DNA from 4 places in the Rhizobium sp. O111 genome. Region 4 is predicted to be linked to each of the others. Evidence: predicted binding sites of a transcription regulator. Region 4 holds the regulator's gene; each other region holds the start of a gene.
What was found. The regulator HrcA, encoded in region 4, represses chaperone genes, less so after heat shock. The targets are predictions, from matches to a motif close to GTTAGCACTCNCNNNNNGNGAGTGCTAAC.

Region 1 (7,951 bases), 410 kb from region 4:
GCACCGTCGACTTCGGCGTCACCGGCGAAGACCTGATCCGCGAGGGGCTTGCGGAAGCCGACAAGCGCGTCGAATTCTGCGCCCGCCTCGGCTTCGGCCACGCGGATGTCATCGTCGCCGTGCCGGAGATCTGGCTCGATGTCGACAGCATGGCTGATCTCGGCGATGTCGCCACCGATTTCCGCGCTCGCCACGGTCGCCGCCTGACGATCGCCACCAAATACTGGCGGCTGACGCAGCAGTTCTTCTCGCGCCAGCACGGCATCCAGCTCTATCGCATAGTCGAGAGCCTGGGCGCCACCGAGGGCGCGCCGGCATCGGGCTCGGCCGATATCATCGTCGATATCACCTCGACGGGCTCAACGTTGCGCGCCAATCACCTGAAGATCCTGTCGGATGGCGTCATTCTGCGATCCGAGGCTTGCCTCGTGCGCGCCCGCAAGCAGAGCCACGCCGACGAGCCTTCCGTTGCGCGCCTGATCGAAGCCGTCCGCGCCGCGCTCTGATATCTATCGTCGTATCAATCACGAAAAAGCCCGCCACCAGATGAACTGGCGGCGGGCTTTTTTATGCTTGGGAGAATGCGGTGCCGATTACGCAGCGACCGGCAGGGCGCCACGGCGGGCGTCGATCGAGTAGAGGCCCGGGCCGAAGGTGGCGAGCAGGATGTAGGCGCCAGCCAGCGTGAAGTTCTTCATCAGCATGATGCCGTTGAGAGCGTTGATCCAGCCGAGAGCGGCATCCGGCCAGCCGGGGACGGCAACGGTGCCGGAGTGGAAGACGAGACCGGTGAAGACGCAGAATGCGGCCAGCGCCCAGCCAACGATCTTCGTCTGGAAGCCGACGAGAACGGCAAGACCGGTGACGAGTTCGAACAGGCCGGCGAGGTAGGCAAGAGCGGTCGCGGCAGGCAGGCCGGCGCCGGTGATCATGCCGGCGGTACCAGCCGGGTCGGTCAGCTTGCCGAAGCCCGAGTAGATGAAGATGAAGGAGAGGAGGATGCGGGCGACGAGAATGACAATGTTCTGGGTATTCGACATGGAACTGTCTCCGGTTGAATGAGCTGAGACCGGTGTGCCCCCGGCACGGTTGTCGATCTCGTATGCACCGTTTCTCCTCTTTTTTGGCCGTCATGGAAAGATAGACGGGAGCGGACAGTTTGTTCAGTAATAGTGAACGACTGATCGCGCACGATCACCGCTTGCCATGTCCCTCGGGGCTCTTCTATGGTCGGCCGCCTTATCCCGCATGGAGAATTCAGATGGCAGATCTTTCCGCATTCCCGATCACGAAACGCTGGCCGGCAAGCAATCCCGATATCATCCAGCTCTATTCGCTGCCGACGCCGAACGGCGTGAAGGTGTCGATCGCGCTCGAGGAGCTCGCTCTGCCTTATGAGCCGCATCTGATCTCCTTCGGCACCAACGACCAGAAATCTCCGGAGTTCATGTCGCTCAATCCGAATGGCCGTATTCCGGCGATCATCGATCCCAATGGCCCCAACGGAAAGCCGATCGGCCTGTTCGAATCCGGAGCGATCCTTGTCTATCTCGCCGAAAAGACCGGCAAGCTCATGCCCCAGGACGCAGCCGGTCGCTATGAGACGCTCCAGTGGGTGTTCTTCCAGATGGGCGGCATCGGGCCGATGTTCGGTCAGCTCGGCCACTTCCACAAGTTCGCCGCCGACAAGGTCGCCAACAACTCCTATCCGGTGGAGCGCTACCGAGATGAATCCAAGCGCCTGCTCGGCGTACTGGAAGAGCGCCTGCAGAGCCGCCAGTGGATCATGGGCGACACCTACACCATCGCGGACATCACCACTTTCCCATGGGTGCGCGGTGCCGATGTCTTTTATGGCGGTCGAGAGCTCCTGGAATACGACAAGTTCCCGGCGGTCATGGACTGGCTGAAGCGCTGCATCGCGCGCCCGGCGAGCGAAAAGGGCCTGAACATCCCGGCGCGCCCGGCCTGAGCCGCCTACAGCGGTCACATGTGTCCATAACGTCAAAAGCCGGCCCACTGGGCCGGCTTTTCCGTGAAAGCAGGTAGATTTTACTGGCGGCGAATGGCGGCCTTGTTCGTGTCGGCTTCGATGCGCGGGAAGATGAACATGCCGATCATGCTGCCATTGCCTTCCTCTTCGTAGCCGTTCGATTCACCCATGCAGAACAGCGGCTGGCGGTAGCCGTTGGGCAGGATGATCGTGGTCGAAAAACAGAAGGACGAGGATAGTGCCGCGGCCTGTTCGAAAATCTGGACGATGCGGCCGCGGTCCTTGGGATCATAACAGCGCATCAGGCTGAGCAAACCGCATTCGGGTACGCTCAGGCCATGAAGCCGGGCGCTGCGTTCCTGAAGGCGGATCACGCCGCTTGAAAAGTCGCCGACCCAGCTTTCCGATATCGAGAGCTGAGCGAGCATGTCGGGATTGTTGTCGTTGAGTTCCAGCGATCCGCGCAAGAGCGGTGCCGCTGCGGTGGTTTTTGTTATCTTAAACACATTGTTCCCCAGTTTGGGCGCAGCGTTCTCCCATGCTGCACACCCGGCAAACATCACAGATTCAGTCGACGCCGGGCATCATGCTCGGTGGCTGGAAAATAGCGTTCCGAGCGGTCGCTCCGTAAAGTGAGCCCACTCTGCCCAGCCTTTCCAAAATATGCAACTTCTAATTTAATTCAGGATAAGTAACTCTGTCCATGCGTCAATGCAATTCTGGGCGGTGTCGGCGATGCGGCGGCAAGAGCGCCTGAACGAAACGTCGAACACAGCGCGAATCTATAAGTTTTTTTGCAGAAACGGCAATGGCTTTTCACACGCTGGCGTACGCTGACGCTCAACGGTTAACGATCAGAAATAGCGGAAAGGTTGATGAAAACACTGCTAAATAATGCAGAATTGATGGACTTGCGGGCTTTTCAAGCTGCTGACGACAACCATTGGATCGAAAACTCGATTGTTACGGGAATTTGACTCCTCGGTAAAAATCGCCCGTCGGGCAAGCTTCACGAAAGCCTCGCCAAGTTCAACGGCTCGCCATTTGTCTGATTATACGTTTCATCACAAGGTTGAAAAATGTTGGAGAGAATGTGAGCGCGAATCACAAAATGAAAAGGGCGACCCGAGGGCCGCCCTTCCGTAACCTGAACCTGATGGCTCAGATGTAAAACCTTTCGGTCTTACATCATGTCCATGCCGCCCATTCCGCCCATGCCGCCAGGCATGCCGGCAGGAGCGTCCTTCTTCGGCAGCTCGGCGATCATGGCTTCGGTGGTGATCAGCAGCGAAGCAACCGAAGCTGCGTTCTGCAGAGCCGTACGAACAACCTTGACCGGGTCGACGATGCCCATGGCGATCATGTCGCCATATTCAGACGTCTGGGCGTTGTAGCCGTAGTTGTCTTCGTTCTTCTCGAGGATCTTGCCAACAACGATCGAAGCTTCGTCACCAGCGTTCTCGGAGATCTGGCGAACCAGGGACTGCAGAGCGCGACGGATGATGTTGACGCCAGCTTCCTGATCGTCGTTTGCACCCTTTGCGGTGATCTTGGAAGCCGAACGGAGGAGAGCAACGCCACCACCAGGTACGATACCTTCCTGAACAGCAGCGCGCGTTGCGTTCAGAGCGTCGTCGATGCGGTCCTTGCGTTCCTTGACTTCGATTTCCGTGGAGCCGCCAACGCGGATGACGGCAACGCCGCCAGCGAGCTTGGCAAGACGTTCCTGCAGCTTTTCGCGGTCATAATCGGAAGAGGTTTCTTCGATCTGAGCCTTGATCTGAGCAACGCGGCCTTCGATGTCGGACTTGGCGCCAGCGCCGTCGACGATCGTCGTGTTTTCCTTGGAGATCGAAACCTTCTTCGAACGGCCGAGCATGTCGAGCGTTACGGATTCGAGCTTGATGCCGAGGTCTTCGGAGATGACGGTGCCGCCCGTGAGGATAGCGATGTCTTCCAGCATGGCCTTGCGGCGGTCGCCGAAGCCAGGAGCCTTGACGGCAGCGATCTTCAGGCCGCCACGCAGCTTGTTGACGACGAGCGTAGCAAGAGCTTCGCCTTCGACGTCTTCAGCGATGATGAGGAGCGGCTTGCCGGTCTGAACGACGGCTTCGAGAACCGGGAGCATCGCCTGCAGGTTCGAGAGCTTCTTCTCGTGGAGGAGAATGTAAGCGTCGTCGAGGTCGGCGACCATCTTTTCCGGGTTGGTGACGAAGTAAGGCGACAGGTAGCCGCGGTCGAACTGCATGCCTTCGACGACTTCGAGTTCGGTTTCAGCGGTCTTGGCTTCTTCGACGGTGATGACACCTTCGTTGCCGACCTTCTGCATGGCTTCAGCAATGTCGTCACCGACCTGCTTGTCGCCGTTTGCGGAGATCGTGCCGACCTGGGCAACTTCAGCCGAGGTGGAGATCTTCTTTGCCTTTGCCTGCAGGTCCTTGACGACTTCTGCAACAGCGAGGTCGATACCGCGCTTCAGGTCCATCGGGTTCATGCCGGCAGCAACTGCCTTGGCGCCTTCGCGAACGATAGCGCGGGCCAGAACGGTAGCCGTCGTGGTGCCGTCGCCGGCGATGTCGTTGGTCTTCGAAGCAACTTCGCGGACCATCTGGGCGCCCATGTTTTCGAACTTGTCTTCGAGTTCGATTTCCTTGGCGACCGATACACCGTCCTTGGTGATGCGCGGAGCGCCGAAGGACTTGTCGATAACGACGTTACGACCCTTCGGGCCGAGGGTTACCTGCACTGCGTCAGCGAGGATGTCGACGCCGCGCAGCATCTTTTCGCGCGCAGAGCGGCCGAACTTTACTTCTTTAGCTGCCATTTTGAGAACTCCTGAAAAGGGGTGTCAGCGAATTAGGATGAAGTGGGAAACCGGCTGATTAGCCGATGATGCCCATGATGTCGGCTTCCTTCATGATCAGAAGGTCTTCGCCGTTGATCTTGACTTCGGTGCCGGACCACTTGCCGAACAGAACGCGGTCGCCAGCCTTGACGTCGAGAGCGACGACCTTGCCGGACTCGTCACGAGCGCCGGTGCCGACGGCGACGATTTCGCCTTCCTGCGGCTTTTCCTTGGCGGTGTCAGGAATGATGATGCCGCCCTTGGTCTTTTCTTCGGACTCAACGCGGCGAACAACGACGCGATCGTGAAGGGGGCGGAAGTTGGTGCTTGCCATTGTCTAATCCCTCGATCAAATGACACTCGCAGGCCGGTATGGCCCACACGGATGGGTGTTAGCACTCTCCTATGGTGAGTGCTAGCGACCTGCATTTAGGAGCGGCCATGTGGGGAGTCAAGGGAAGCTGTCGTAATTTTCCGACGCCCCGTGTCTATAGCCGTTTGATGGCAAAGTTGTGAACCTGCCGCGCGCCTGTCGAGCACGGGAAAACGCTTCGATGGTTAATGCCGGAAAGGGCAGGGACAGCACCTGTCTCCCAAGCGCCGACAACATGGTCCGGCATTGTCATAAACCCGTGTCCGGAATTTGCGAAAGGCCACCAGGAAGCGCCGTCTCGGCCACGCCGCCGGGCCGGGATTGTCCAGCCCCGATGCGGGTGATATCGAGCGACAGGGGACAGCCGGCAGAGGTCGGCAAAGGGGTGGATATATATGAGCGTGGACGGAGCGGTGATGGCGGATGACAGCGTGGCATCGGTGCCGTTTGGCGAGGCCGTCCGCGTCTGGGCCAGGATCGGCTGTCTGAGCTTCGGCGGCCCCGCCGGCCAGATCGCCCTGATGCACCGGACCATCGTCGACGAAAAGCGTTGGATCTCCGAGGATCGCTTCCTGCATGCGTTGAACTACTGCATGCTGCTGCCGGGGCCCGAGGCGCAGCAACTCGCCACCTATATCGGCTGGCTGATGCATGGCGTGCGCGGCGGCATCCTGGCCGGCCTGCTCTTCATCTTGCCGGGCTTCGTGGTCATGCTCGGCCTATCTGCCCTCTACGCCGTCTTCCAGGAAACGACCTGGCTTCCAGCCCTGTTCTTCGGCCTCAAGGCCGCCGTGCTTGCGGTCGTCGTCGAGGCGCTGCTGCGCCTTGCCCGCCGTGCGCTGAAAACCCGCGCCCATTATTACATCGCCGCCGCATCCTTCCTGGCGCTGTTCATGCTGAACGCGCCATTCCCCATCGTCGTCATCCTCGCCGGCCTCACCGGTTTCGCGCTGCACCGCTATTCCCGCCGCCACGCGCCGACGCAAGAAGCCCAAGTCCAACTCAACACGCAATCGCCCCGCCGCCTGCCCACGTTTACGACCCACGCCATCGCCCGGCCGCTGCTGGTCCTCGTCTTCTGGATCCTCATCTGGCAGGCACCGTTGCTCCTCGTCCGAAATCTGCATGCCCCCTCCGATCTCATCGCCGAAGCGCTGAGCGGCGAGACCAATGTCTTCGGCGCGCTCTTCATCTTCTTCTCCAAGATGGCGGTCATCACCTTCGGCGGCGCCTATGCCGTGCTCACCTATGTCGCGCAGGTCGCCGTCGGCCATTATGCCTGGCTGCAGCCGGGCGAGATGCTGGATGGCTTGGCGCTGGCCGAAACCACGCCCGGCCCGCTGGTTCTCGTCCTCTGTTTCGTCGGCTTCCTCGCCGGCTACCGCAATCCGCTTTTCATGGCACCGCTGATGGGCGGCGCGCTCGGCGCCACGCTGGTCGCCTGGGCGACCTTCGTCCCGAGCTTCGTCTGGATCTTCGCCGGCGCACCCTTCGTCGAGAAGCTGCGCGACAATGCTGGCCTGTCCGCCGCTCTGTCGGCTATCACCGCTGCCGTCGTCGGCGTCATCCTAAATCTGTCGCTCTGGTTCGGCCTGCATGTGCTCTTCGCAGAGGTCGGCCGGGTAGCACTTCTGTCGCGCGGCGCGGGCCTTCCCATCGTCAGCCTCGCCTGGCCGCAATGGGCCACGATCGATATCGCGGCGCTTGCGATCTTCGTGATCGCGTCCGTCCTCTTGTTCTACGTGAAGATGGGGATGGTCAAAGTGCTGGGGCTTTGCGCCGCCGCCGGTCTCGCCATCAAGGGTGCCGAACTGCTGCTCTGAGGGCCGTCGGAACGCATAGGGTCTCAAGAATTTCATCGTTCTGCATTGCAAAATTTCTTGCCATCGCGGCGGGGCTTTGCGATGTCAGCCCTCATCGAATGAAAACCGGGACTTTGAAATGGCGCAGCGCATCGAGAATTTCGCAGAGATCACCAGCCGCTATGATGCGGTGTTCTGCGATGTGTGGGGCGTTTTGCACAATGGCGTTTCGCCCTTTCCGAAGGCAGCTGCCGCCCTTCAGGCCGCACGCGAAGCCGGTCTCACGGTCGTCCTCATCACCAATTCGCCGCGCATCGCGCCGCTCGTCGTCGATCAACTCCGCAACATCGGCATCCAGGACGAGGCCTATGATCGCATCGTCACCTCGGGCGACGTCACCCGCGGCCTGATCGCCGAAGGCCCGAAGAAGGTCTTCCTGCTCGGCCCGGATCGCGACATCGCCATCATCGAAGGCATCGGCGTCACCCGCGTTTCCGCAGAGGAGGCCGATTGCGTCGTCTGCACCGGTTTCTTCGACGACGAGACCGAGACGCCCGAGGATTACACCGACATGCTCAAGGCCTTCCAGGCCCGCGACGTGCCGATGATCTGCGCCAATCCCGACCTGATCGTCGAGCGTGGCCACAAGATGATCCCCTGCGCCGGCGCCATGGCCGCCTATTTCGATCAGCTCGGCGGCAAGACCCGCATCGCCGGCAAGCCGCACAAGCCGATCTATGACGCCGTGCTCTCGGTTGCCCGCGAAATGCGCGGCGATCTCAAGATGGACCGCATCCTGGCGATCGGCGACGGCATGCCGACGGATGTGCGCGGCGCCCTCGATTACGGCCTCGATCTTCTCTATATCAGCGGCGGCATTCACGCGGCCGAATACACGCTGAACGGCGAGACCGACGAGGCGATCCTCACCGCCTATC
Region 2 (7,951 bases), on a different contig from region 4:
GCCCGGCAGCCAGCGGCACGTGCGGCCTCCACAAAGCGCCAGACCAGCTCCTGCACGGCGTGATGATCGCCGATAGGATCGAACAGCGCGATCCATGAGCGACCCTGCCGGCCGTACATGATGAAGGCGTCGCCCTTTTCGGAGAACATGATGGACTTGTCGCCCATGCGCACCAGGTTGGCGTCCGCACTATCCTGCTTGTCGACGATGTCCACTGCACGGCGAACGGCGTCTTCATCCGCCGGCTCAGGCTTGAAAGTCGCCGGCCGCAACAGGCTGAAGATGGAGATCGCCAGGGAAATGATGGTGATGCCGAGCAACGCTCGCAGACCGCGCGGCGCTTCCGCGGCAAATTCGAACTGCCACCAGAGCTCATTGCTGTATTCCACGTCACGATAGACGAAAAGCAGGATAACGACAGCGCCGACGACGATCACCGAGATGGCCATCAGCCAGGATGCCGTCATCGCCTGATTGAGCAGCGAGGCATGTCGGGTAAACAGCCGGCGACTGACGAACAGCCCAACGATCAGGAAGGCCAGGAGGGCCGCTTCGACAAGCGCGACGGCCTTCAGCAGCGAAAGTGTCAGTGCGGCAAGCGCAGACAAAACCGCCACCCACCAGGCACCATCGAGCCGCTGGCCAAGGCCACGGGCGGCGACAACCAGCGCGAGGCCGAACAGGCTGGACAGGAAATGCGCGCCTTCTACAATCGGCAGCGGCAGATAGTCGGAGAGCAGTTCAAGGTTCTGATCGGGCGTCGGCGTCACGCTCGAAAAGATCAGCATGCCGCCCAGAAGCAGCGCCAGCGCCGACAGAAGCTGCGGCATCAGCCGACCGCCTATGCGCCTGAGGCTAGAGGCGGTGGGATGGTCGACGAAGCGGCGAAGCTCGGTCGCCGATACCGCGAGAATAGCGATCAGGAGCGGCAGAACATGATAGATCAGGCGATAGAGGACCAGCGAGCCCAGAACGGCGTCGATATTCACCGCGCTGCCGAGCGAAGCGATGATGACGGTCTCGAAGACGCCGAGACCAGCCGGAACGTGGCTGAGCACTCCGAGCCCGATGGCAATCGCATAAACGGCCAGGAAAACCGGCCAGCCGATCGCCGTCTGCGGTAAGAGCACGTAGAGCACCGAGGCGGAGGCGGCGATATCGAAAGCCGTGACAAGGAACTGGCGCGACCACGTGCGCGAGTCCGGCAGACGTAATGTGGCCGGGCCGATCTCGATGATCCGACCATCGCGGCCAAGCACGACCAGAATGCCAAGGATCGCGAGGATCGTCCCCGCAATCACGCGAAGCCAGAAACTGCTGAAACTGATCAGCGACGCTATCTCACCAGCGATGACAAGCAAAGAGATCGCGGCGACGGCGGCGAGACCGAGGCCGAAGGACAACGTCACGAAGGCGATGACGCGGCCGATATCCTCGGGCGAAAGACCCAGTCGTGTATAGGCACGGTACCGGATCGCGCCACCTGACAGCGCACCGAAACCTGCGGTATTGCCCACCGCATATGCGCTGAAAGCCGTAAGCGCGACATACGGAAAAGGCAGGCGCTTGCCGATATAATCAATCGCATTGATATCGTAGAAGACGAGCGCCAGGAAGCTCAGTGCAGTAAAGAACATAGCTAACAGGATCGAGCTCAGGCTCATTTCCGCTAGCGCCTCGACTACATCATCGTAGCGAACCTCGTCCGTCAGCTGCATGATGGCATAACCGACGAGGCAGAACAGCGTCACCGTCGCAATTGCAACGAGTGGGGTGCGATAACGACGGAGAAGGTCCCGAAATCCGCCGACATCTTCGCGTTGCATTTCTTCCAAATCGTTCGGACCCGCCATGTTACCACCAAGGATTGCTACCTACCGCAGCGCCGGCATGAGCTTAGCTTTCATGGATTCGCCACCCCATCCCTATCAATGGACAGATCGACTGATGACGCGATGGGGATAGGCGGCCTTGAACTGCGCCATCATCGCGCTGGCCTCCTGCAGCACACGTTCGGCCTTTTCAGGATCATCGCGAGCAAGTTCGTCAGCATTGACGCGCATTGCTTCTGCCATGCTGGCGGACATCATCGCGAACTTCCCTTCTCCATAGACCAGCGCCTCGTTTGCAGCGGTCTCAAGCCATCTGGCAAAGTCCACAATGATCTCTTCGCGTTCATCGACGCCAACACTCTTGATGATGCTGATGTTCTCTTCCATGCAGGTATCACTCCATACACAATCAACGCACACCGAGTTCAACTCTCGGGCGGTCGATCAGCTAGGAAGACGAAAAATCAAAATCAAGAGTTCAATGGAGCTTGAACTCGCCCTCGACACGGCGCCATTCGTGTGGCCCGATCAGCCGCTGGTGGGAATAGCGGACAGAGTGGAGAGGCCCGTCGAGGTTCGCCTGCCAGAAGCCGAGGAACTTGTGCATCTCCGGAAAATCAGGTGCGAGATCATAGTCCTGCCAGACGTAGGTTTGCAGGACGGATTCGAAGTCGGGAATGCGGTAGAGGATATGCGCGGTGGTCAGCCCGTAGCCGTTGAGCTGACGCTCCAGATCCGACGAGAATTGCATGCTTCATCTCCGTTTCATGACGCTGCGAAGGTGACTTAAAATCTTGCACTCATCAATGGTTTTTTGAATTCGGCGATGCTGTTTATTGTTCCTTTCCAGCATGTTAGCAGCCAACGACGCCGAGTGCTAATTTTTCTTATCGACCCTCTTGAAATCGAAAAATCTCGAAAATAAATTTTGCCCGCCAACGCTCGTTTGAGGTTCGCACCCGCCCGGACTGGTCATCCGGTTCGGTAGGGTTTCAACGTCATCATTTTTGCTCAATGGAGGAAAACATGTCGTTCCGACCACTTCACGATCGCATTCTCGTCCGCCGGGTCGAATCCCAGGAAAAGACCAAGGGCGGCATCATCATCCCCGATACCGCAAAGGAGAAGCCGTCAGAAGGCGAGGTCGTCGCTGTCGGCACTGGCGCGCGTAACGAGGCCGGCCAGATCCAGGCGCTCGACGTCAAGGCTGGCGATCGCATCCTATTCGGCAAATGGTCCGGCACCGAGATCAAGATTAACGGTGAGGACCTGCTGATCATGAAGGAAAGTGATGTCCTAGGCATCATTGACGTTCAAGCCGAGCAGAAGAAGGCGGCCTGACGGGCTGTTTCGTATACCCACCACTATCAGTCAGTAGCTGCCTATTGAGGAGTTAGACAAATGGCTGCGAAAGAAGTCAAATTCCACACCGATGCCCGTGAACGCATGCTGCGTGGGGTCGATGTGCTTGCCAATGCGGTCAAGGTGACCCTCGGCCCAAAGGGGCGCAACGTCGTGATCGACAAGTCCTTTGGCGCACCGCGCATCACCAAGGACGGCGTATCCGTTGCCAAGGAAATCGAGCTCGAAGACAAATTCGAGAACATGGGCGCCCAGATGCTGCGAGAAGTGGCATCAAAGACCAATGATCTTGCCGGCGACGGCACCACGACCGCGACCGTGCTCGCCCAGGCGATCGTCAAGGAAGGCGCCAAGGCTGTCGCTTCGGGCATGAACCCGATGGACCTCAAGCGCGGCATCGACATCGCCGTCGACGCCGTCGTTAGGGAACTGAAGACCAACGCCCGCAAGATCACCAGCAATTCCGAGATCGCCCAGGTCGGCACGATCTCGGCGAACGGCGATGAAGAGATCGGCCGTTACCTCGCCGAGGCGATGGAAAAAGTCGGCAATGAGGGTGTGATCACCGTCGAGGAGGCCAAGACGGCGGAGACGGAGCTCGAGGTTGTCGAAGGTATGCAGTTCGATCGCGGCTACCTCAGCCCCTACTTCGTCACCAACCAGGACAAGATGCGGGTCGAACTCGAGGATCCCTACATCCTGATCCACGAGAAGAAGCTTTCGAACCTACAGGCCATGCTTCCGGTCCTGGAAGCAGTGGTGAAGTCAGGCAAGCCACTTCTGATCATCGCGGAAGACGTCGAAGGCGAAGCCCTAGCGACCCTGGTCGTCAACAAGCTGCGCGGCGGGCTTAAGATCGCCGCCGTCAAGGCGCCGGGCTTCGGCGACCGCCGCAAGGCGATGCTGGAAGACATCGCCGTCCTGACTGGCGGCACTGTTATATCCGAGGATGTCGGCATCAAGCTCGAAAACGTCACGCTGAACATGCTGGGCCGTGCCAAGAAGGTGGCAATCGAAAAGGAAAACACCACCATCATCGATGGCGTCGGCTCCAAGGCCGAAATTGATGGTCGCGTCGCGCAGATCCGGGCGCAGATCGAGGAGACCAGCTCCGATTACGACCGCGAGAAGCTGCAGGAACGCCTTGCCAAGCTAGCCGGTGGCGTTGCTGTCATCCGGGTCGGCGGTTCGACGGAAGTTGAAGTGAAGGAGAAGAAGGACCGAGTCGACGACGCCCTGCATGCAACCCGGGCCGCCGTCGAGGAAGGCATCCTTCCGGGCGGCGGTGTTGCATTGCTTCGCGCGGTGAATGCACTCCACGGTCTGCCGACCGCCAACGACGATCAGCGCGTCGGGATTGACATCGTCCGAAGGGCGATCGAGGCTCCCATCAGGCAGATCGCGGAAAACGCCGGCGCCGAGGGATCGATCGTGGTTGGAAAGCTGCGGGAAAAGAGCGAGCTGTCATATGGCTGGAATGCGCAGACCGGTGAGTATGGCGATCTCTACGCGCAGGGCGTCATTGATCCGGCAAAGGTCGTGCGCACCGCGCTCCAAGACGCCGCATCCGTTGCCGGCCTGCTGGTGACGACGGAAGCGATGATCGCTGAAAAGCCTAGGAAGGATACCGCTCCTGCTCTGCCGGCCGCCGCTGGCATGGATTTCTAGGCAACCAAGCAGGCCCGCCCCGCTCGGGGCGGGCTAGACCAAGGGGACAAGAATGATAGCGCCAGTTTCGAAGGAAGATTCACGTCTATGCGCCGGTGTGGTAAGGGAGGTCGCGCGTGCGAAAGGTGTCGACGCGGACCCGGCCGCGATCGGGGCCCTGATGGTGAAAGTCGCGAGGCTTTTCAATAAAGGACTACGCGAACGCGACAAGCTATTGTCAGCGGCCATGGACGAAGAAACAGCTGCCTGAATTGACTTTCGTGCTGGCGGTTTGTCTGCCAGCACGGATCCCGAACCCGCGAACCATATATTTGCACACTCGTGGCCCGCTCAGGCGCTTGTGTCGCCGCCGACGGGATCGCGCGTGCGATAACGTCGCTAGCTTCCCACCTAGCGAGGTAATTAACTGCTTCCGCGACGGTCGCCCGCTGTGCGCGCCTAACAAGTTGACGGTCTCCGCCAGTTTTCCAATCGCCTCGGCAAGCCGTCGCGCCTGACGCGGATTGACCTTGGAAACGACGGGCCACCGGTGGCCATGAAGCGTTCGAATGCCCCGTGATTGGCACCGGCCGGCTCACAGACGACACGCGCTAGAGGACGTCGGTATCACTTGCCGTGTTGCCCGCGCCCGGCCTGTCGCCAAGCAGGAAGCGCACCCGCAATCGCGCCAAAACTCGCCCCACCACTGATCATCGCAAGGAACGGGACCAAGCTGCTAAGCAAAATTACACCGGGGATCGATCCATGTGCAGCCGTAAAGAGCGGATAGGCAACCAGGAGCAGCACGATGCGAGAGGAACAAATGACGCGACGGTAGCCGCGTCTTCATTATTCGGGCCTATCTCCTTCAGACGCATGAGATGCTGTTCGATGCCCACAATCATGCATTTCGCGTGTTTGACGACATTCCCGGCCGCGGTATCTACGACAACATGCGCACGGCGATCGACAAGGTCGGCCGCGGCAAGGAGCGAGACGTCAATGTGCGGTTCCCGCTACCTGGATGTCAGAAGGACAGCTGAACTTTCATCGACTTGTTTCGGTCGCCGGCGGTTTCGAATGCGGCAATTGCATCCTCCAGCGGGAAGGTTCCGGTCAGAAGCGGCCTCAGGTCGACACGGCGCTTGTTGATCAGCGCGACGGCCAGCCCGAATTCCTCATGAAAGCGGAACGTTCCCTTCATCTCTATTTCCTTTGAGACGACCATGTTCTGCGGAATGGAAACATCGCCGCCAAGGCCGAGTTGGACGAGAGTGGAACGCGGCCGAAGTGCTTCGAGGCCTGAGCGTACCGCGCGCTCATTACCCGACGCTTCGAACTGCACGTCGAAATAGCCCTTGTTGGCCGAATAGGCCGACAGTTCGTCCGGATTGTCAGCGACGTTGATCACGCGGTCGGCACCGATCTCCAGCGCCTTGTTGAGAACCGTGTCCATCACGTCTGTGGCGACGATTTCGCGGGCGCCGTGGGCGCGCGCCGCGATGATCGCGAGCGCACCGATCGGCCCGCAGCCTGTCACCAGAACCCGCTTGTCGGTCAAGGGACCGGCACGGTTGACGCCATGCAGAGTGACCGCGAAGGGCTCGGCCATCGCCGCCTCGTTGATCGAGACGCCCTCGGCCACCTTGTGGCACTGATAGGCTTCGGCCACCAGACGTTGCCGGAACGCGCCCTGGATGTGCGGCATTGGCATGGCCGAGCCATAGAAACGCATGTTCAGGCAATGGTTCTGCTGGCCCTTGAGGCAATAGTCGCAGGCATTGCAGGGCCGAGATGGCGACACGGCGACACGGTCGCCGACAGCAAGACCGGAGACGCCTTCGCCCGACGCCTTGCCAAGAGAGACGATCGTCCCGGCCACTTCATGGCCAAGGATCATAGGCTCGCGTACGCGCACCGTGCCGAAGCCACCATGGTTGTAATAATGCAGGTCGGAACCGCAGATGCCGCCGGCCTCGATGGCGACCTCGACCTGTCCTGGCTGAAGCGCTTCGGCTTCGCGTTCCTCGATCCGAAGATCCTTGGCGGCGTGGATGACGACGGCTTTCATCGGGATCTCCTTACAACACCGGGGTCGGCAGGGTCTGGCCGGCAAAGTGGCAGGCGAGATTGTCGCGCACCAGCTTGCCCATTGCCCTGCGGGTTTCGATCGTGCCCGATGCATGATGCGGCTGCACCAGAACATTACCGAGCGTCAGAAAACGCGGGTTGAGCTTCGGCTCGCCTTCGAACACGTCGAGTGCGGCCGAGCCAAGCTTGCCGCTTTCGAGCGCGTCGAGAAGCGCATCCTCATCGATATTCGACGCCCTCGAGATATTGATCAACATGCCTTCCGGACCAAGTGCCTCGATCACCGGCTTCGACACGATATGGCGTGTCACGGCGGAGGCGGCGAGCGTTACGAACAGGAAGTCGGAGCGGTCTGCCAGTTCGACCGGATCAGCGATGAAGGTCATGTCCTTGGCGAAATCCTTGGCCGACACGTCGCTATAGGCGATGTCCATGTCGAAGCCCTTGAGACGCTTGGCGACTTCGCAGCCAATGCGGCCGAGGCCGAGAACACCGGCCTTGCGGCCCCAGACGCGACGCTTCAGCGGATAGAGTCCCTTGGCCGTCCAGCTGCCGTCCTTGACCCAGGTTTCCGCGCCGATCATGCCACGCGACTGCACCAGCATCATGCCAATGCCGAGATCGGCGACATCGTTCGTCAGGACATCTGGCGTGTTGGTGACGCGGATACCCCGGGCGCGAGCCGCATCCAGATTGACCGCATCGTAACCGACACCATAGACCGAGATTATTTCCAGCTTCGGCAACTGGCCGATGAGATCGGCCGAGGCGCCAAGCTCGCCGCGCGTGGCGATGCCGCGGATATCGGCGCCACGCTGCGCCAGAAACGCCTCGCGATCGGGGGCTTCATAAAGCTTGTGTACTTCAAACTGCGCTTCCAATTCGACCATATCCCATTCCGGATAGGGTCCGATCATCAGGATGTTCGGCTTGCTCATGGTTTCCTCCATTTGTTTTGTATCCGGTCTCAAGGACAGTTTGGCGACGCCAGATATTCGAGCGCCAAGCAGACGATCGCC
Region 3 (7,951 bases), on a different contig from region 4:
GACGGAGCCGGAATGGGAGCGCGCGGCGCGCGGCGATCAGCCCGATAATAGGCCCGAAAAGATCGTCTATCCCTGGGGAACAGAATGGCGGGACGACGCCTCCAATTCCGAGGAGGCCGGGTTCAACACCACCTGTGCCGTCGGCCTATTCCCGAAGGGCAAGTCACCATACGGCTGCTATGACATGACGGGTCAGGTCTGGGAGTGGACGACGACGCTTTGGGGCGATGACATGGCAACGCCGCATTACAAATACCCCTACGCCGGCGACGGCCGCGAGGCGCCGGATGCAGGACCATCCATCCGTCGTGTGCTGCGCGGCGGTTGTTTCTCCAGCGGCAAGCTTAAGGCCTGCTGCACCTATCGCGGGAGCCTGGAACCGGACGGTTTTTGGCGGGGCAATGGCTTCAGGATCGTGGTCGCACGAGCCTGAGGTTGAGTAGGTGGTCCGTATGCCCGTAACAGTTCCTCATGAGCTACGTGCGGCTGAAGTGTGTGAGCCGGAGCTCGTGGTCCGCAACCTAAGCCAGCACCACTCAGCGTGCCACGGCAAGCTCAACTCCACGCCATCGGCTGCTGCTCACAAGCGACAGGATGCCTTCGAGAGGAAGCGGGTTCGAAAAATCTTCCCTTTGCGCAAGCTGTCCGGCGATGTGCTGGACGGTGCCGTTATATGGTGCCGCTATGCCATGCAGGCGGCCGAGCATGACGATCTCGACATTTAGGAAGTCGACCTCGTCAGATGCGACACGGGTAAAACTTCGCCAGGTGGATTGCTGGCCGGGATGGATGTCGCTGTTCTCAGCCACCCGCAGTTCGAAATATCAATGTCGCGCTCGGATACCGCGGCAAGCCTATAACCGACTGCCTGAAGTGGCAGCCCCCGCCTCTTCAAATTTGGCTTCGCCGAGGAGTCCAATCGATGGCAGGATCAACCGACACCAGACCGCCGGCTGGATCTCGTCGATGGAAACTTTGATCTGAAAGGCGCTTGCGGGCTTGAACCCGGGGGAATGAACAAGGTCGGAAGGAGATCGTCAAGAAAGCTGCTCGACGCTATTGCTGGGATCGGCTCTCTCCGATAGCAACCTGCCGACTTGTGCAGTCGCCGATGCTCACTATCTCTGGTGTGGGCCTGAGTTGGAGCATCGCCATGAATCAAAGCGCGGCCGATATGCTGTTGGAAGTCGGTATCGAAATTCTTCCGCCGGAACGAGAAGACAACTGCACATCGGACGCAACAACCTGTCCCTGCTGTCAAAAGTTGCGCCCGGCATCGAGCATGGATGAGATGGCTGTGGGATTTGTGATGAATGCCTGGCGCCCCTGACCTCCAGCCGAGAAGAGCTTTCTTCTGTTCCTGCCTCATTTGAAGCCGCGTTTGCGATACTACTCGACGACTATGTTGACGGAAATTTTGGCGGTCGAGCATAGAGCGTGACCGTCAGGCGATCGCGGGATGGAAAACGGACTTGGCTTTATGGCCAGGAGCTTGGCGGAAAAGATATTATCAGCTTCAACCTCTATCGATTTGCTGGATCTGGCCCGATGCTGAAGTGGTGCGAAACGTCATCCGCCAAGGTGATCGAATCCGTTCTCGGCATCGAGCCGAGTACGCAGAAAGCTGCGCCTACATCATAAATAATGGACCAAAAATGAGCAGAAAGTTTTCATTGCATTGCAACATGCGCATGGCTGCATTGCGATCTGAACGCTAGCGATCGGGGCAGTCTCTGGTATCTTTAGGGCATCGAAGTAATGCACTTCCTCCCGCATAGCTTCGTGTTCAGGCGACCCACTCCTCCTCCCAAGGGGCGCCTGACGGAACGGCGGCATTCCTCCTCCCAGCCGTTGTTCAATTCTTTTGAAAAGCCTGCCGCACCTCCTCCCGCGGCAGGCTTTTTCGTTTCCGACAGATTCATGTTCGGAGATCAGACGTCAAAGCAGGGTACCCTGTTCCACCGGCTCTCCGGATTTCGACACGATCGTGGATCCGTACCGTTTGCGTGAAGAACTGATGAGCGCGTCATTCGGGAGGTACGCGGCCGTCAGATGGAATGTCTAGAAACCCAAAAGCTGTCGGCGGCGGTCACCTTTGCGATATCTGCACAGGCCGAGGCCGCTGAATCGGCGCGATCGCGGGCTGCGGCGAAGGGTCGATCTCGCCAGGCCCTCCTCTCCAACCTGCTGATCGTTTTCGTCCAAGCTTTTTAGCGCGTCGATGATCTCGTCATAGGTGACGGCTTTATCCGCGCTATGATACAGCCGGAGACCGGGCGTGGACTCGATCGCAAACATATCGGAAGCCCACGACGCGAGGAGGGCGCGTTTTTCATCTTTGCCAATCTCAACCGCAGCAAGGACCTCACGCGGATGGCCAAAATGTTTCGCCGGATGAAGAAGGTGCGCGGCGCTGATGGCCGCTGCCGCCTTCTCCGGTATCGAATTTTCCAATCGTTCCTTTCTCATAGCTTGACCCCGTTTGATGCCAGGTCGATGTTTGGTTGCATTTGGCGCCTGTGGTTAGAGCGCCCGGTGATCGAAGAGGCCTCTCGCGGCCTCGACCATTGTTTTTAGATGGCTCGGTTCGTGAACACCTTGCCTGTACAATTCCACTGTGATGGCCGCCATCCGTTCTGCTTCTTCGGATTGCTTAATGACTCCAGTTCTCGATCGAATGTCATCGAAAACCCGCTGACAGACCGCAAGATCACGGCTGTCGAAAGACGTCGACGAAGGTTTTGTTATTGCTTGAGCCATTCTTCCACCTCCTAATCGAAGGCTCGCCCCGAGAGGCTAGGGCGAGCCTTCCCAATCGCCTGCTTAGAAGTCCATGCCAGCGCCGGCCGGCAGAGCAGGAGCGGTGTCCTTCCTAGGCTTTTCAGCGATCATCGCTTCCGTCGTCACGAGCAGGCCGGCAACGGATGCCGCGTCTTGGAGCGCGGTGCGCACAACCTTTGCCGGATCAATGACGCCCTGCGCGTAGAGATCGCCATACTCACCGGTCTGCGCATTCCAGCCATATGACAGCTCGCTCTTTTCCCGCAGCTTTCCAACCACGATCGATCCCTCGGCGCCGGCGTTTTCCGCGATCTGCCTGATGGGAGCCTCGATCGCCCTTCGGACGATGTCAATCCCGACGCGCTGATCGTCGTTGGCGGTTGGCAGACCGTGGAGTGCATTCACCGCGCGAAGCAATGCAACACCGCCGCCCGGAAGGATGCCTTCCTCGACGGCGGCCCGGGTTGCATGCAGGGCGTCGTCGACTCGGTCCTTCTTCTCCTTCACTTCAACTTCCGTCGAACCGCCGACCCGGATGACAGCAACGCCACCGGCTAGCTTGGCAAGGCGTTCCTGCAGCTTCTCGCGGTCGTAATCGGAGCTGGTCTCCTCGATCTGCGCCCGGATCTGCGCGACGCGACCATCAATTTCGGCCTTGGAGCCGACGCCATCGATGATGGTGGTGTTTTCCTTTTCGATTGCCACCTTCTTGGCACGGCCCAGCATGTTCAGCGTGACGTTTTCGAGCTTGATGCCGACATCCTCGGATATAACAGTGCCGCCAGTCAGGACGGCGATGTCTTCCAGCATCGCCTTGCGGCGGTCGCCGAAGCCCGGCGCCTTGACGGCGGCGATCTTAAGCCCGCCGCGCAGCTTGTTGACGACCAGGGTCGCTAGGGCTTCGCCTTCGACGTCTTCCGCGATGATCAGAAGTGGCTTGCCTGACTTCACCACTGCTTCCAGGACCGGAAGCATGGCCTGTAGGTTCGAAAGCTTCTTCTCGTGGATCAGGATGTAGGGATCCTCGAGTTCGACCCGCATCTTGTCCTGGTTGGTGACGAAGTAGGGGCTGAGGTAGCCGCGATCGAACTGCATACCTTCGACAACCTCGAGCTCCGTCTCCGCCGTCTTGGCCTCCTCGACGGTGATCACACCCTCATTGCCGACTTTTTCCATCGCCTCGGCGAGGTAACGGCCGATCTCTTCATCGCCGTTCGCCGAGATCGTGCCGACCTGGGCGATCTCGGAATTGCTGGTGATCTTGCGGGCGTTGGTCTTCAGTTCCCTAACGACGGCGTCGACGGCGATGTCGATGCCGCGCTTGAGGTCCATCGGGTTCATGCCCGAAGCGACAGCCTTGGCGCCTTCCTTGACGATCGCCTGGGCGAGCACGGTCGCGGTCGTGGTGCCGTCGCCGGCAAGATCATTGGTCTTTGATGCCACTTCTCGCAGCATCTGGGCGCCCATGTTCTCGAATTTGTCTTCGAGCTCGATTTCCTTGGCAACGGATACGCCGTCCTTGGTGATGCGCGGTGCGCCAAAGGACTTGTCGATCACGACGTTGCGCCCCTTTGGGCCGAGGGTCACCTTGACCGCATTGGCAAGCACATCGACCCCACGCAGCATGCGTTCACGGGCATCGGTGTGGAATTTGACTTCTTTCGCAGCCATTTGTCTAACTCCTCAATAGGCAGCTACTGACTGATAGTGGTGGGTATACGAAACAGCCCGTCAGGCCGCCTTCTTCTGCTCGGCTTGAACGTCAATGATGCCTAGGACATCACTTTCCTTCATGATCAGCAGGTCCTCACCGTTAATCTTGATCTCGGTGCCGGACCATTTGCCGAATAGGATGCGATCGCCAGCCTTGACGTCGAGCGCCTGGATCTGGCCGGCCTCGTTACGCGCGCCAGTGCCGACAGCGACGACCTCGCCTTCTGACGGCTTCTCCTTTGCGGTATCGGGGATGATGATGCCGCCCTTGGTCTTTTCCTGGGATTCGACCCGGCGGACGAGAATGCGATCGTGAAGTGGTCGGAACGACATGTTTTCCTCCATTGAGCAAAAATGATGACGTTGAAACCCTACCGAACCGGATGACCAGTCCGGGCGGGTGCGAACCTCAAACGAGCGTTGGCGGGCAAAATTTATTTTCGAGATTTTTCGATTTCAAGAGGGTCGATAAGAAAAATTAGCACTCGGCGTCGTTGGCTGCTAACATGCTGGAAAGGAACAATAAACAGCATCGCCGAATTCAAAAAACCATTGATGAGTGCAAGATTTTAAGTCACCTTCGCAGCGTCATGAAACGGAGATGAAGCATGCAATTCTCGTCGGATCTGGAGCGTCAGCTCAACGGCTACGGGCTGACCACCGCGCATATCCTCTACCGCATTCCCGACTTCGAATCCGTCCTGCAAACCTACGTCTGGCAGGACTATGATCTCGAACCTGATTTTCCGGAGATGCACAAGTTCCTCGGCTTCTGGCAGGCGAACCTCGACGGGCCTCTCCACTCTGTCCGCTATTCCCACCAGCGGCTGATCGGGCCACACGAATGGCGCCGTGTCGAGGGCGAGTTCAAGCTCCATTGAACTCTTGATTTTGATTTTCGTCCTCCTCGCTTTTCGACCCACCGAGGACTGCCGAGCTTGGTGCCCCCGAAGGCGATGGAGTAACACCTCTATGGAAGAGAACATCAATATCCTCAAGAACGTCGCATGGATGAACGCGAAGGGATCATAGTGGACTTTGCTCGCTGGCTTGAGACCGCCTCAAAAGAAGCCCTAGTCCAGTAAGGAAAGTTCGCAACGATGTCCGCGAGCATTGCAAAAGCAATGCGTGTCAATGCTGGCGAGCTTGCACGCGGTAGACCGGAGGCAGCCGAGCGTGTTCAGCAAGCATCTGAGATGATGGCCCGGTTCGAGCCCGCCTATCCTCAATCCTAGCGATAAACGCCGAAATCATCCGATTTCGGTCGGTGTGGAATTTTTCGCGCCGCGGATCTTGAAGCCGAAACTCTCAAAAGCCAAATTATTTTCCAGCCAGTTGCTGAGGACAGAGCTGGCCTTGCTGGAGGCGCCGCCTTTCGGCGTTTCCGTACCCATGTTGCTTCAAGGAGGATATGGCTATGGGACCATCTTACGACTACGCCCCCCTGTTCCGCTCGAGCATCGGGTTCGATCGGGTCTTCAATCTTCTCGAAAACGCTCAGCGCGCCCGCTCGATCAGCGACTGGCCGCCCTATGACATCGTAAAGACCGGTGACGACGGTTACCGCATCTCGATCGCGGTGGCCGGGTTTGCTCAGGACGATCTCGACATCACTTTTCAGTCCAACCTGCTGACTGTCAGCGGCAAGAAGCAGGAATCCTCCGCCGATGCCTACCTGCATCGCGGCGTTGCCGGACGTCCGTTCGAGCATCGTTTCGAGCTTGCCGACCACGTCCGGGTGAATGGCGCGGATCTGAGCAACGGCCTCCTTTCGATCGATCTCGTTCGTGAGATCCCGGAGGCGTTGAAGCCGCGGAAGATTTGGATCCAGGGCTCACCAGCTCTGACTTCGTCCTGCCCCGCTCACATCGAGGCGCGGGAAGCGGCGTGATCGAGCTTGTCCACTAATGGGCGCCACGCGCCGTGACACCCACCAACATCGCGGGTCGGAAAGGAGAGAGAGATGAAGCCCGATATGTTCAGAGAGCCAATTTGCATTCTCGTCGGCCTAGGTTTTCCGGCCGAGGTTCACAGTGCGACGGACGCGTATCGTCATCTTTGTGAATGGCCAATGAGGCTGAGGGATAATGCGCATGCTGTTGCCTTGAAGGCCTGCGGCGCCGCGTTGCGCGGCGAGATCGAGGCCGAAACGGCGCGCGGCCTTTTCGCGGCATTCGCTGAAAGGCATGATTTGCTGGCGCCGGAAACGGGTGCCATAGCCGCGTCTCGCCTGAGGCGGGATCAAGATCCGCACATCCAGTGAGGAGGAACCCATGCATAGTCAACTGCAACGGGCCGCCAGCCAAGCCGCGACGATAGCGCTGGTGGTTCTCGTTCCCGGCCTTCAGCTTCGGCGGCCGATCGACGTCGTCCGTGCGCCATTTCTCTCGATTGATGATCGTCGCGCCTTCCTGGCGGCTTGGGCACCAGACTTGTAGGCGGTGGATTCGCAATTATCGCAGCGGCATCTCCCGGGAACGCCCGCCAGGCTCAATGGAGGAGGTGCGGGCGGCTCCGGGGGAGCTTGATCACGACGCTACTGTCGAGTGCACAGCCTGGGATTGACCTCGATGGCACCCCAGGGACGCTTCGCTCCAAGCTGGCGGTGAAAACAGCGCGAGCCGCGTTCCAAGTATATCCATCGCCATCCACCACGTGCTGACGGTGGTGGATGCGTATCGGCTCTCACTGTCGCCTAGCGATTACCTATCATAGGGTCCACAATGATAAGAGGGGCGAGCGGCCTCGCCCCTCGAAGGCGTCAGCCGATCGGATAAATCGGGATTACACGATCACCGATTTCTAACCTGCCTTGCGCAGTTGCAATCTCGATACGCCGGCCGCGACATTCAGACCGGTCCCGACTTCGGCGCTGAGCGGCTGCAGGCCAAAATTCTTGGCGTTGCCGCCGACCAGCGCGTTCGCCCCCAGGCCGAGGCCAACCGAAGCTCCGGCCGACGCGCCAACGTAAGTACCAGCTAGGCTACCTTCTCCAACTGTCGTCGGCTTGGTGTTGATCACGACCCAGCTCAAATAGGACTTCCCTGTTACGCCGACATCGATGCCGAGCTTTCCGATCGTACCGGTGTAGCGTTCGACCTTGCCGGTCCGCTGTTTGAACTGGCAGTCAACCGTTCGGCTGGAGCCGATCAGTAAGCCAATACCACCGGCGACTTCGCAAGAAAGCGTACCCAGCCGCTCTTTCGGCTGCGAGGCAACTTTCTCGTTATGCTGGCTTTTGCCGTGGCGAATATCGGCCGCCGTGGCAACGGAGCCAAAGACAAGGGTGGTGGCCAACGCGAGAATGAGCGTCTTCTTCATTTTCTCTTCCTTGTTCGAGATTAAAGCGTGTTAGGTCGCACGACCGGCTTCACGCGAGCTTGGATGTGGGCGCGACCCGCAGACCGCAAAGCACCGGTTTCGACGTGAAGTCGGCGGCGATCGCGCTCGCCACGCA
Region 4 (7,951 bases):
GGGCGGCCTTCTTCGTCATGGGCCTGATCAACAACATGATCCCCTTCTGCCTCATCGTCTGGGGCCAGACCCATATTGCGAGCGGCCTTGCCTCGATCCTCAACGCCACCACGCCGCTCTTCGGCGTCGTCGTCGCGCATCTGTTGACGGCGGATGAGAAGATGACCGGAAACCGCCTGCTCGGCGTCATCGTCGGCTTCGCCGGCGTCGCCTACATGATCGGCTTCGATGTGCTGCGCGATCTGGGAACCAATGTGCTGGCGCAGCTCGCCGTTCTCGGCGCCGCGCTCTCCTATTCTTTCGCCGGCATCTACGGCCGCCGCTTCCGCCAGATGGGCATGGCGCCGCTTCTCCCCGCCGCCGGCCAGGTCACCGCCTCCAGCGTGCTGATGCTCCCCATCGCCCTCATCGTCGACCACCCCTGGACGCTCGCCGCCCCCTCGGCCGAGACCTGGATGGCGCTCTTCGGCCTGGCGCTGCTCTCGACAGCGGTCGCCTACGTCCTCTTCTTCCGCATCCTCGCCACGGCGGGCGCCACCAACCTCATGCTCGTCACCTTCCTCATCCCCGTCAGCGCCATCCTGCTCGGCGCCGCCATCCTGGGCGAGCAGCTGCAGGCCAAGCATCTGATCGGCATGGCGATGATCGCGATCGGTTTGGCTGCGATCGATGGGCGGTTGTTTGCGCGGGTGCGGAGGAGAGTGGTTTGAGTGCCACTTGCTCCCCCTCTCCCCTCGGGGAGAGGGTAGGGTGAGGGGGCTGCGGAGTGAGGTGTCGGCAATTTATGTATTTAAAACAATGGGATATGATGGAGACCGGAGCCCCCTCATCCGCCTGCCGGCACCTTCTCCCCGTTGGGGAGAAGAGATTCGTGGTGGGTCGCTCGCGCCAACCTCCCCTTCTCGCCAACGGGAGCCGTTGCAAAATACGCGATCGCGGCAGCTCTATGGCGAACCGACCTGCCCTTTTCCCCGCTCAATGCCTTGAGCGGGGTTTTTGTTGGCTTCAGGCTGGCGTTTTCAGGTTTGCGGGCGCAGTTCGGCCTTGGTCACGTCGCCATCGTCACCCAGCGGCGCATGTTGAAGGCGATCGTCGCCATCAGCACCTGGGCCCGCGCCTTGACGAGCCCGCGATAACGGATCAGCCCGAGGCCCATGCGATGCTTGAGCGTGGCGAAGGTCGTCTCAACGGCCGCACGACGTTTCGATATCATCCGGTTGAGGCGGGCAAGCCTTGGCGGCAGGACGCGGTGATGCCGGTTGGGCCGGCGCATCAGCCGCGGCTTGATGCCCTGGCTCCTCAGGGCCTTCTCGCGTGCATGGGTATGATAGGCGCTGTCGGCCAGCACGCAGGATTCGTCGCCGGTAATCAGAAGGTCGGCGACGACGGTGTCGTTGACATTGGCCGGCGTGGTCACGACCCTCAGGATCAGGCCGGATCCTTCATCGACCCCGACATGAGCCTTGTAACCATAGGCCGAACCTGCCTTGCCCTTGCGCTGCGTGAACCGCGCATCCGGATCGCTCGGTGCCTGACGCGGCAACCGCTCGCCCGGCTCGTCCCCGTCCGAACCGGACGCGTCGGCATCGAGATTGGCATTGGCATCAAGGTCGCCATTGCGACCGCGAGGCGGGCGGGCCGCCGTCGTCTCGATCACCGTCGCATCCAGCATCGTGCCACGCCGCAGGATCAGACCGGCGGCATCCAACTGCCGGTCGAGCTCGGCAAACAGCTTGTCCAGCAGCGCTTCGCTGATCAAAAGGTTGCGAAATCGGCACAGCGTTGAGTGATCCGGAAAAGCTTCATCCAGAGCAAGGCCGACGAAACGCTTGAACGACAACCGGTCGCACAACGCTTCCTCAAGCTCCATGTCCGAGAGGCCGTATAGCGACTGCAGAAGCAGCGCCTTGAACATCACCAGCGGTCTATAAGCGGGCCGACCGGCGCCCTTGCCCGTGTCATCACGCAGCCGCGCAAGGTGCTTCTCGAAACGGTACCACCTCACCAGCGACGACAACTTGTCCAGCCGACCCGACCCTTTGCCCTGAGGGATCAACGCATCGGCGAAACTGAACTGGCCACCATCCCGAACCGACATCGCATCATCTCCGCTCATCGCTAAGACAGAGAATCACAACGGTGAGATTTTGCAACGGCTCCCATAGGGGAGAAGGTGCAGGCAGGCGGATGAGGGGGCCACACAGCACAAGCTAACCGCCTGAACCACCCCCAAAATCAACAAGCCAGATCAGCCACCACCGAATCCAAAATCAGCATCCCCGATGGCGTACAGCGGATACGCGAGTTGCCGATCCGCTCGATAAACCCGTGTTCCAGTAAAAACTCTTCGCGTTTCGGGTCGGGATCTCGGCCCGAGAGCTGCTGCCAGCGGGCGAGGTCGACGCCTTCGGTGAGGCGCAGGCCCATCAGGAGCAGTTCGTCGGCCTGTTCGTCATAGCCGAGCTGCTCCTGGTCGAGTACGCCGTGGCCGTCGCGTTCCACGAGCTCGAGCCAGGCTTCCGGCTTGCGCTCGGTGGCGGTGGCGAGCTTGATGGGGCCGCGCGTCAGCCGTCCATGCGCGCCGGGGCCGATGCCGGCATAGTCGCCGTAGCGCCAGTAGGTGAGGTTGTGGCGGCTCTCGGCGCCCGGGCGGGCGTGGTTGGAGACCTCGTAGGCGGGCATGCCCTCGGCGGCGGTGATGTCCTGCGTCGCCTCGTAGAGCAGCGCCGACTGGTCGTCGTCGGGCACGATGAGCTTGCCCATCTTGTGCAGCCCGAAGAAGGGCGTGCCCTCTTCGATCGTCAGCTGGTAGAGCGACAGGTGATCGACGGCATAGGAGATCGCTTGCTTGAGCTCCCGCTCCCATTCCTCCACCGTCTGCTTGGGACGGGCATAGATCAGGTCGAAGGACATGCGCGGGAAGATGTCGCGCGCCAGCTTGATCGCCTTCAGCGCATCCTCGACATCGTGCAGACGCCCGAGAAACTTGAGGTCGCGGTCGTTCAGCGCCTGCACGCCGAGCGACACGCGGTTGACGCCGGCGGCGCGGTAGCCGCGAAAACGCTCCGCCTCGACGCTGGAGGGGTTGGCCTCCATGGTGATCTCGATACCCTCGGGCATGTGCCATTCCCTCGCGATGCCGTCGAGAATGGCCGAGACCGTGGATGGGTTCATCAGCGAGGGTGTCCCGCCGCCGAGAAACACGCTGGTCACCGTCTTCGGGCCGCTCAGCTGCCGCATCGCCGCCGTCTCCTTCAGAAAGGCGGCGGTGAAGCGCTCCTGGTCCACAGGCTGGTGGCGCACATGGCTGTTGAAGTCGCAATAGGGGCACTTGGCGGCACAGAACGGCCAATGCACGTAGACGCCGAAACCGGGCTCGCCGGTATCGGGCAAAAGAGATGCATAGCGCGTCAGGTTAGGCTGTTCCAAAGTGTCCACGATTCGGGTTTTATGCGTCCAGGCAGGTTTCGACGAAGATCTTGAAGGCGCGGGCGCGGTGCGAGAGGGCGGCAGCGTCGCCCGGCTTCCATCCGTGCTTCTCTTCCGCGCTCATCTCGCCGAATGTGGTGTCGTAGCCCTCAGGTTGAAAGACCGGATCGTAGCCGAAGCCTTCCGTGCCGCGCGGCGGCCAGGCGACGAAGCCTTCCACTTCACCGCGGAACATTTCGGTGTGCCCATCAGGCCATGCCAGGCAGAGCACGCTGACGAAGCGCGCGGTGCGCTGCTCCGGCGTGGTGGCGCCGACCTTCTCGAGTGCCGTCTCGACCTTCTGCATCGCCATCGCGAAATCGCGCGTGCCGTCAGCCGTTTCCGCCCAGTTGGCGGTGTAGACGCCGGGCGCGCCATCCAGCGCGTCGATCACCAGGCCGCTGTCGTCGGAGAGCGACGGCAGGCCCGACGCCTTGGCCGAAGCCAGCGCCTTGATCGCGGCGTTCTCTTCGAAGGTCGTGCCGGTCTCATCCGGCTCCTCGAATTTCAGTTCGGCTGCCGATTTCGCCGAGAAGCCGAAAGGACCGATCAGGTCGGCGATCTCGCGTATCTTGCCGGCATTGTGGCTGGCAACGACGATGGTGCGGGTATCGAGCTTGCGCATGAGCGGTCCTTCAAAGATTCCAAAGTTTGGGTTCGGCGCATTCCAGGCTGTTGCCGTCAGGATCGCGGAAATAGATCGATCGCGCCCCGTTCGGCCAGCAGAAATCGCTTTCGATGGAAACGCCCGCTTTGTTGAGCTTTTCCGCGATCAAGTCAATCGCTTCCGCACGCATCCGGAAACACGCATGCCCCGCGCCGGTGCTGCCATGCGGCGGAACCGGCAGCGCGTCCGATGAGGGTGGTTTGGTCGTTTCCTGGCGGTTGAAGATTAGCAGGATGCCCGGGCCGCAGCGAAAGAAGACGTGCCGGTTGTCATGGCGTAAAACCTTCTCGAGGCCGAGAACGTCGCCGTAGAAGCGTTCGGCGGCATCGAGGTCGTCGACATAAAGCGCGGTTTCAAGAATGCCGTCGATCATGCTGTCATTCTCCGGGGGCCAAAAGACCCTCTCTGGCCTGCCGGCCATCTCCCCCACAAGGGGGGAGAACCGCTGGGCGCGCCCGCCTGCCTCAATCGAGGCTCGGCGGTGCCGCTAGGTTAAGCCCTCCCCCTTGTGGGGAGGGTTGGGGAGGGGTCTTTACTAGGACCTCAAAACCTCAGGCGATCGCCGCCTTCTGCAGCTCCACCAGCTCGGCAATCCCGTTCTTGGCAAGCGCCATCAGCGCGCCGAACTCTTCCTCGCTGAACGGCGTGCCCTCGGCCGTGCCCTGGATCTCGACGATCCCGCCCGAACCCGTCATCACGAAGTTCGCATCCGTCTCGGCCGACGAGTCCTCGAGGTAATCGAGATCGATCACAGGCTGGCTGGCGAAGACGCCACAGGAGATCGCGGCGACGTGGTCCTTCAGAACCCGCTCGACCTTGATCATGTTGCGGCTCTCCATCCACTTCAGGCAGTCGTAGAGCGCGATCCACGCGCCGGTGATTGACGCCGTGCGGGTGCCGCCGTCGGCCTGGATCACGTCACAGTCGAGCGTGATCTGGCGTTCGCCGAGTTCCTTGAGATCGACCACGGCGCGCAGCGAGCGGCCGATCAGGCGCTGGATTTCCTGGGTGCGGCCACCCTGCTTGCCGGCGGCGGCTTCGCGCTTCATGCGGTCGCCGGTGGCGCGCGGCAGCATGCCGTATTCGGCGGTGACCCAGCCCTTGCCGGTGTTGCGCAGCCACGGTGGCGTCTTTTCTTCAAGGCTCGCCGTGCAGAGCACGTGCGTGTCGCCAAATTTCACCAGACAGGAGCCTTCGGCGTGCTTGGAAAAGTTGCGCTCGAAGGTGACCTTGCGCATCTGGTCGGTTTTTCTGCCTGATGGCCGCATCCTAATTCTCCTCGGTGCACGGGACCGGGAACGCGGGCGCGATCCCAGGCTTCATCCTATGTGCGGGTCTGTTGTTGACCGCTTCTACGATTGGCGGCGCGCATTTGCAAATTCCCTTTTGCGCGCACGGGGAGATTGGCTATATTTTGCGGCATCATTATCAGCATGGGTGCGCAAGGCTTAATGGAATTCAGGTCGTCGACGATTTCGGACGCCGTTGCCGCGCTGGACGAACGCTCCAAGGAAATCTTCCGTCGCATCGTCGAGGGCTATCTGGAGACGGGCGAGCCGCTGGGCTCGCGCAATCTTTCGCGCATCCTGCCCATGTCGCTATCACCGGCCTCGGTGCGCAACGTCATGAGCGATCTCGAAGAGCTCGGCCTCGTCTATTCCCCGCATGTCAGCGCCGGCAGGCTGCCCACGCAGGTGGGCCTGCGCTTCTTCGTCGATGCCTTCATGCAGGTCGGCGATCTCTCCGCCGAGGACCGCGCCAATATCGACCGGCAGGTGCGGGCGGAAAGCCGTGACGGCCCGATGGAAGCGATGATGAACGAGGCAAGCCGCATGCTATCGGGCATGTCGCGCGGCGCCGGTCTCGTCATCACCTCGAAAAGCGATCCCGTGCTCAAGCACGTCGAGTTCATCCGTCTGGAACCCACCAAGGCGCTGGCCGTTCTCGTCGGCGATCACGATCAGGTCGAAAACCGCATCATCGAACTCCCCGCCGGCGTCACCTCCTCGCAGCTCACCGAAGCCGCGAACTTCCTCAACGCCCACATGACCGGCCAGACACTGCCCGAACTGCGCAGCCAGCTCGGCCGCTTGAAGGCCGATGTGCGCCACGAGCTCGACGCGCTGTCGCAGGATCTGGTGGAGCGCGGCATAGCCGTCTGGTCCGGCAGCGCGGATGAAGGCAAGCCCGCGCAGCTCATCATCCGCGGCCGCGCCAACCTCCTGGAGGGGCTGGGCAATCCAGATGATCTCGATCGCCTTCGCATGCTGTTTGACGATCTCGAAAAGAAGGACAGTCTGCTGGAGCTGCTGAACCTGGCCGAAAGCGGCCCTGGTGTGCGCATCTTCATCGGCTCGGAAAACAAGCTCTTCTCGCTCTCCGGCTCCTCGCTGATCGTCGCACCTTATCGCGACGAGGACGACCGCATCGTCGGCGCCGTCGGCGTCATCGGCCCGACGCGGCTCAACTATTCGCGCATCGTGCCGATGGTCGATTACACCGCCCAGCTCATGGCAAGGCTCTCGCGCCCGTCCAAATAACGCTATTCCGGCAGCTGCACGCCGGAGCCGCCCATCTCCGAAGGCATGTCCTTGAACTTCGGCAACCCGTCCTTCACGTGCAGGATGGTGTCCTCATAGTTCACATGCATGGTCGGCTTGTAGTCGAGATCGGGGATCACAGGCGCATAGACGTCGGTCACGCCCCAGAGCGGATGCTCGCTATAGAGATGCCCGCCGCAGGTGTCGCAGAATTTGCGCACGCTGTAATCGGTCTTCTGGAAACTCTCGACATGCTCGCCACCCTTGGTGACACGAACTGCCTGCGGCTGCCAGAGCGTGAAGGTGTTGATCGGCCCGGCCGACCAGTGCTGGCAGGAGCGACAATGGCAATAGCCCATCGCGACAGGCGTACCGGTCACGGTCAGTTCCACGGCACCGCAAAAGCATTTCCCGACATAGACGTTTTCGTCGGCCATCTCAGCACCTCCCAGGTTGGGAGATGAGTGTCGCACCATATCAGACTTTGCGAAAGTAAGAATGACATGTGGCTGACGCCTCGCTGTCGCTTTCATATGCGGCCGTCATGGGCCGAACATGCCTGTGTTTCCGACCTTCTTCGTCACGCAGACTTGATTTTTGATGTTCAAAGTTCGATATCGGGCACATCCAAAAGCCACCAATGACCGGAGAACGTCATGACTGACGAGACGACGAAGAACGGACCTGACGCAGCCGCGGAAGAAGCCGCAGCCGACGCCGCCGCAAACGTCGAGAACGAGACCGCAGCCGAGCCCGATCCGATCGAGCTCCTGAAGGCTGAGAATGCCGAGCTGCGCGACCGCTATCTGCGCCTCGCCGCCGACATGGACAATCTGCGTCGCCGCACCGAGCGCGAAGTCAAGGACGCCAAGTCCTACTCCGCGGCCGGCTTTGCCCGCGACATGCTGGCTGTCTCCGACAACCTGCGCCGCGCGCTCGACGCCATCCCGGAAGAGGCCCGCGCCGGCGCCGATGCCGGCCTGACGACGCTGATCGAAGGTGTCGAAATGACCGAGCGCTCGATGCTGTCGACGCTGGAGCGCCACGGCGTGCGCAAGCTGGAGCCGGTCGGCCAGAAGTTCGACCCGAACTTCCACCAGGCGATGTTCGAAGTGCCGAACCCCGACGTGCCCAACAACACCGTCGTCCAGGTCGTCCAGGCCGGCTATTCCATCGGCGAACGCGTCCTGCGCCCCGCCATGGTCGGCGTCGCCAAGGGCGGCCCGAAGATCGTCGAAGCCGAAACCAACTCGGTCTTCGACCAGAAAGACGCCTG

Region 1: the regulator HrcA is predicted to act here: its motif matches at 5,230-5,258, upstream of groES (co-chaperone GroES).
Region 2: the regulator HrcA is predicted to act here: its motif matches at 2,686-2,714, upstream of groES (co-chaperone GroES).
Region 3: the regulator HrcA is predicted to act here: its motif matches at 4,972-5,000, upstream of groES (co-chaperone GroES).

What each region holds. Positions count from the first base shown of each region.
Region 1 covers NZ_JBSHXL010000001.1:414,039-421,989, forward strand. Annotated here, with positions in the region: gene hisG (ATP phosphoribosyltransferase) at 1-506, shown strand, start outside; gene ACVTFQ_RS02065 (DoxX family protein) at 594-1,040, opposite strand; gene ACVTFQ_RS02070 (glutathione binding-like protein) at 1,262-1,972, shown strand; gene ACVTFQ_RS02075 (hypothetical protein) at 2,053-2,499, opposite strand; gene groL (chaperonin GroEL) at 3,177-4,817, opposite strand; gene groES (co-chaperone GroES) at 4,876-5,172, opposite strand; gene chrA (chromate efflux transporter) at 5,607-7,034, shown strand; gene ACVTFQ_RS02095 (TIGR01459 family HAD-type hydrolase) at 7,153-7,951, shown strand, end outside.
Region 2 covers NZ_JBSHXL010000003.1:762,334-770,284, reverse strand. Annotated here, with positions in the region: gene mprF (bifunctional lysylphosphatidylglycerol flippase/synthetase MprF) at 1-1,853, opposite strand, end outside; gene ACVTFQ_RS29455 (hypothetical protein) at 1,929-2,219, opposite strand; gene ACVTFQ_RS29450 (usg protein) at 2,311-2,583, opposite strand; gene groES (co-chaperone GroES) at 2,859-3,173, shown strand; gene groL (chaperonin GroEL) at 3,234-4,862, shown strand; partial or broken gene ACVTFQ_RS29435 (IS21 family transposase) at 5,678-5,854, shown strand; gene ACVTFQ_RS29430 (L-idonate 5-dehydrogenase) at 5,869-6,912, opposite strand; gene ACVTFQ_RS29425 (2-hydroxyacid dehydrogenase) at 6,923-7,870, opposite strand; gene ACVTFQ_RS29420 (gluconokinase) at 7,900-7,951, opposite strand, start outside.
Region 3 covers NZ_JBSHXL010000003.1:507,725-515,675, reverse strand. Annotated here, with positions in the region: gene ACVTFQ_RS28190 (SUMF1/EgtB/PvdO family nonheme iron enzyme) at 1-433, shown strand, start outside; gene ACVTFQ_RS28185 (hypothetical protein) at 537-809, opposite strand; gene ACVTFQ_RS28180 (hypothetical protein) at 1,154-1,330, shown strand; partial or broken gene ACVTFQ_RS28175 (SOS response-associated peptidase) at 1,939-2,037, opposite strand; gene ACVTFQ_RS28170 (hypothetical protein) at 2,062-2,469, opposite strand; gene ACVTFQ_RS28165 (hypothetical protein) at 2,524-2,760, opposite strand; gene groL (chaperonin GroEL) at 2,824-4,452, opposite strand; gene groES (co-chaperone GroES) at 4,513-4,827, opposite strand; gene ACVTFQ_RS28150 (usg protein) at 5,103-5,375, shown strand; gene ACVTFQ_RS28145 (hypothetical protein) at 5,745-5,888, opposite strand; gene ACVTFQ_RS28140 (Hsp20 family protein) at 5,912-6,385, shown strand; gene ACVTFQ_RS28135 (DUF982 domain-containing protein) at 6,458-6,757, shown strand; gene ACVTFQ_RS28130 (hypothetical protein) at 6,768-6,932, shown strand; gene ACVTFQ_RS28125 (DUF992 domain-containing protein) at 7,297-7,815, opposite strand; gene ACVTFQ_RS28120 (hypothetical protein) at 7,865-7,951, opposite strand, start outside.
Region 4 covers NZ_JBSHXL010000001.1:5,018-12,968, forward strand. Annotated here, with positions in the region: gene ACVTFQ_RS00025 (DMT family transporter) at 1-710, shown strand, start outside; gene ACVTFQ_RS00030 (IS5 family transposase) at 1,049-2,116, opposite strand; gene hemW (radical SAM family heme chaperone HemW) at 2,236-3,438, opposite strand; gene rdgB (RdgB/HAM1 family non-canonical purine NTP pyrophosphatase) at 3,449-4,093, opposite strand; gene ACVTFQ_RS00045 (VOC family protein) at 4,104-4,508, opposite strand; gene rph (ribonuclease PH) at 4,687-5,403, opposite strand; gene hrcA (heat-inducible transcriptional repressor HrcA) at 5,587-6,675, shown strand; gene ACVTFQ_RS00060 (GFA family protein) at 6,678-7,112, opposite strand; gene grpE (nucleotide exchange factor GrpE) at 7,332-7,951, shown strand, end outside.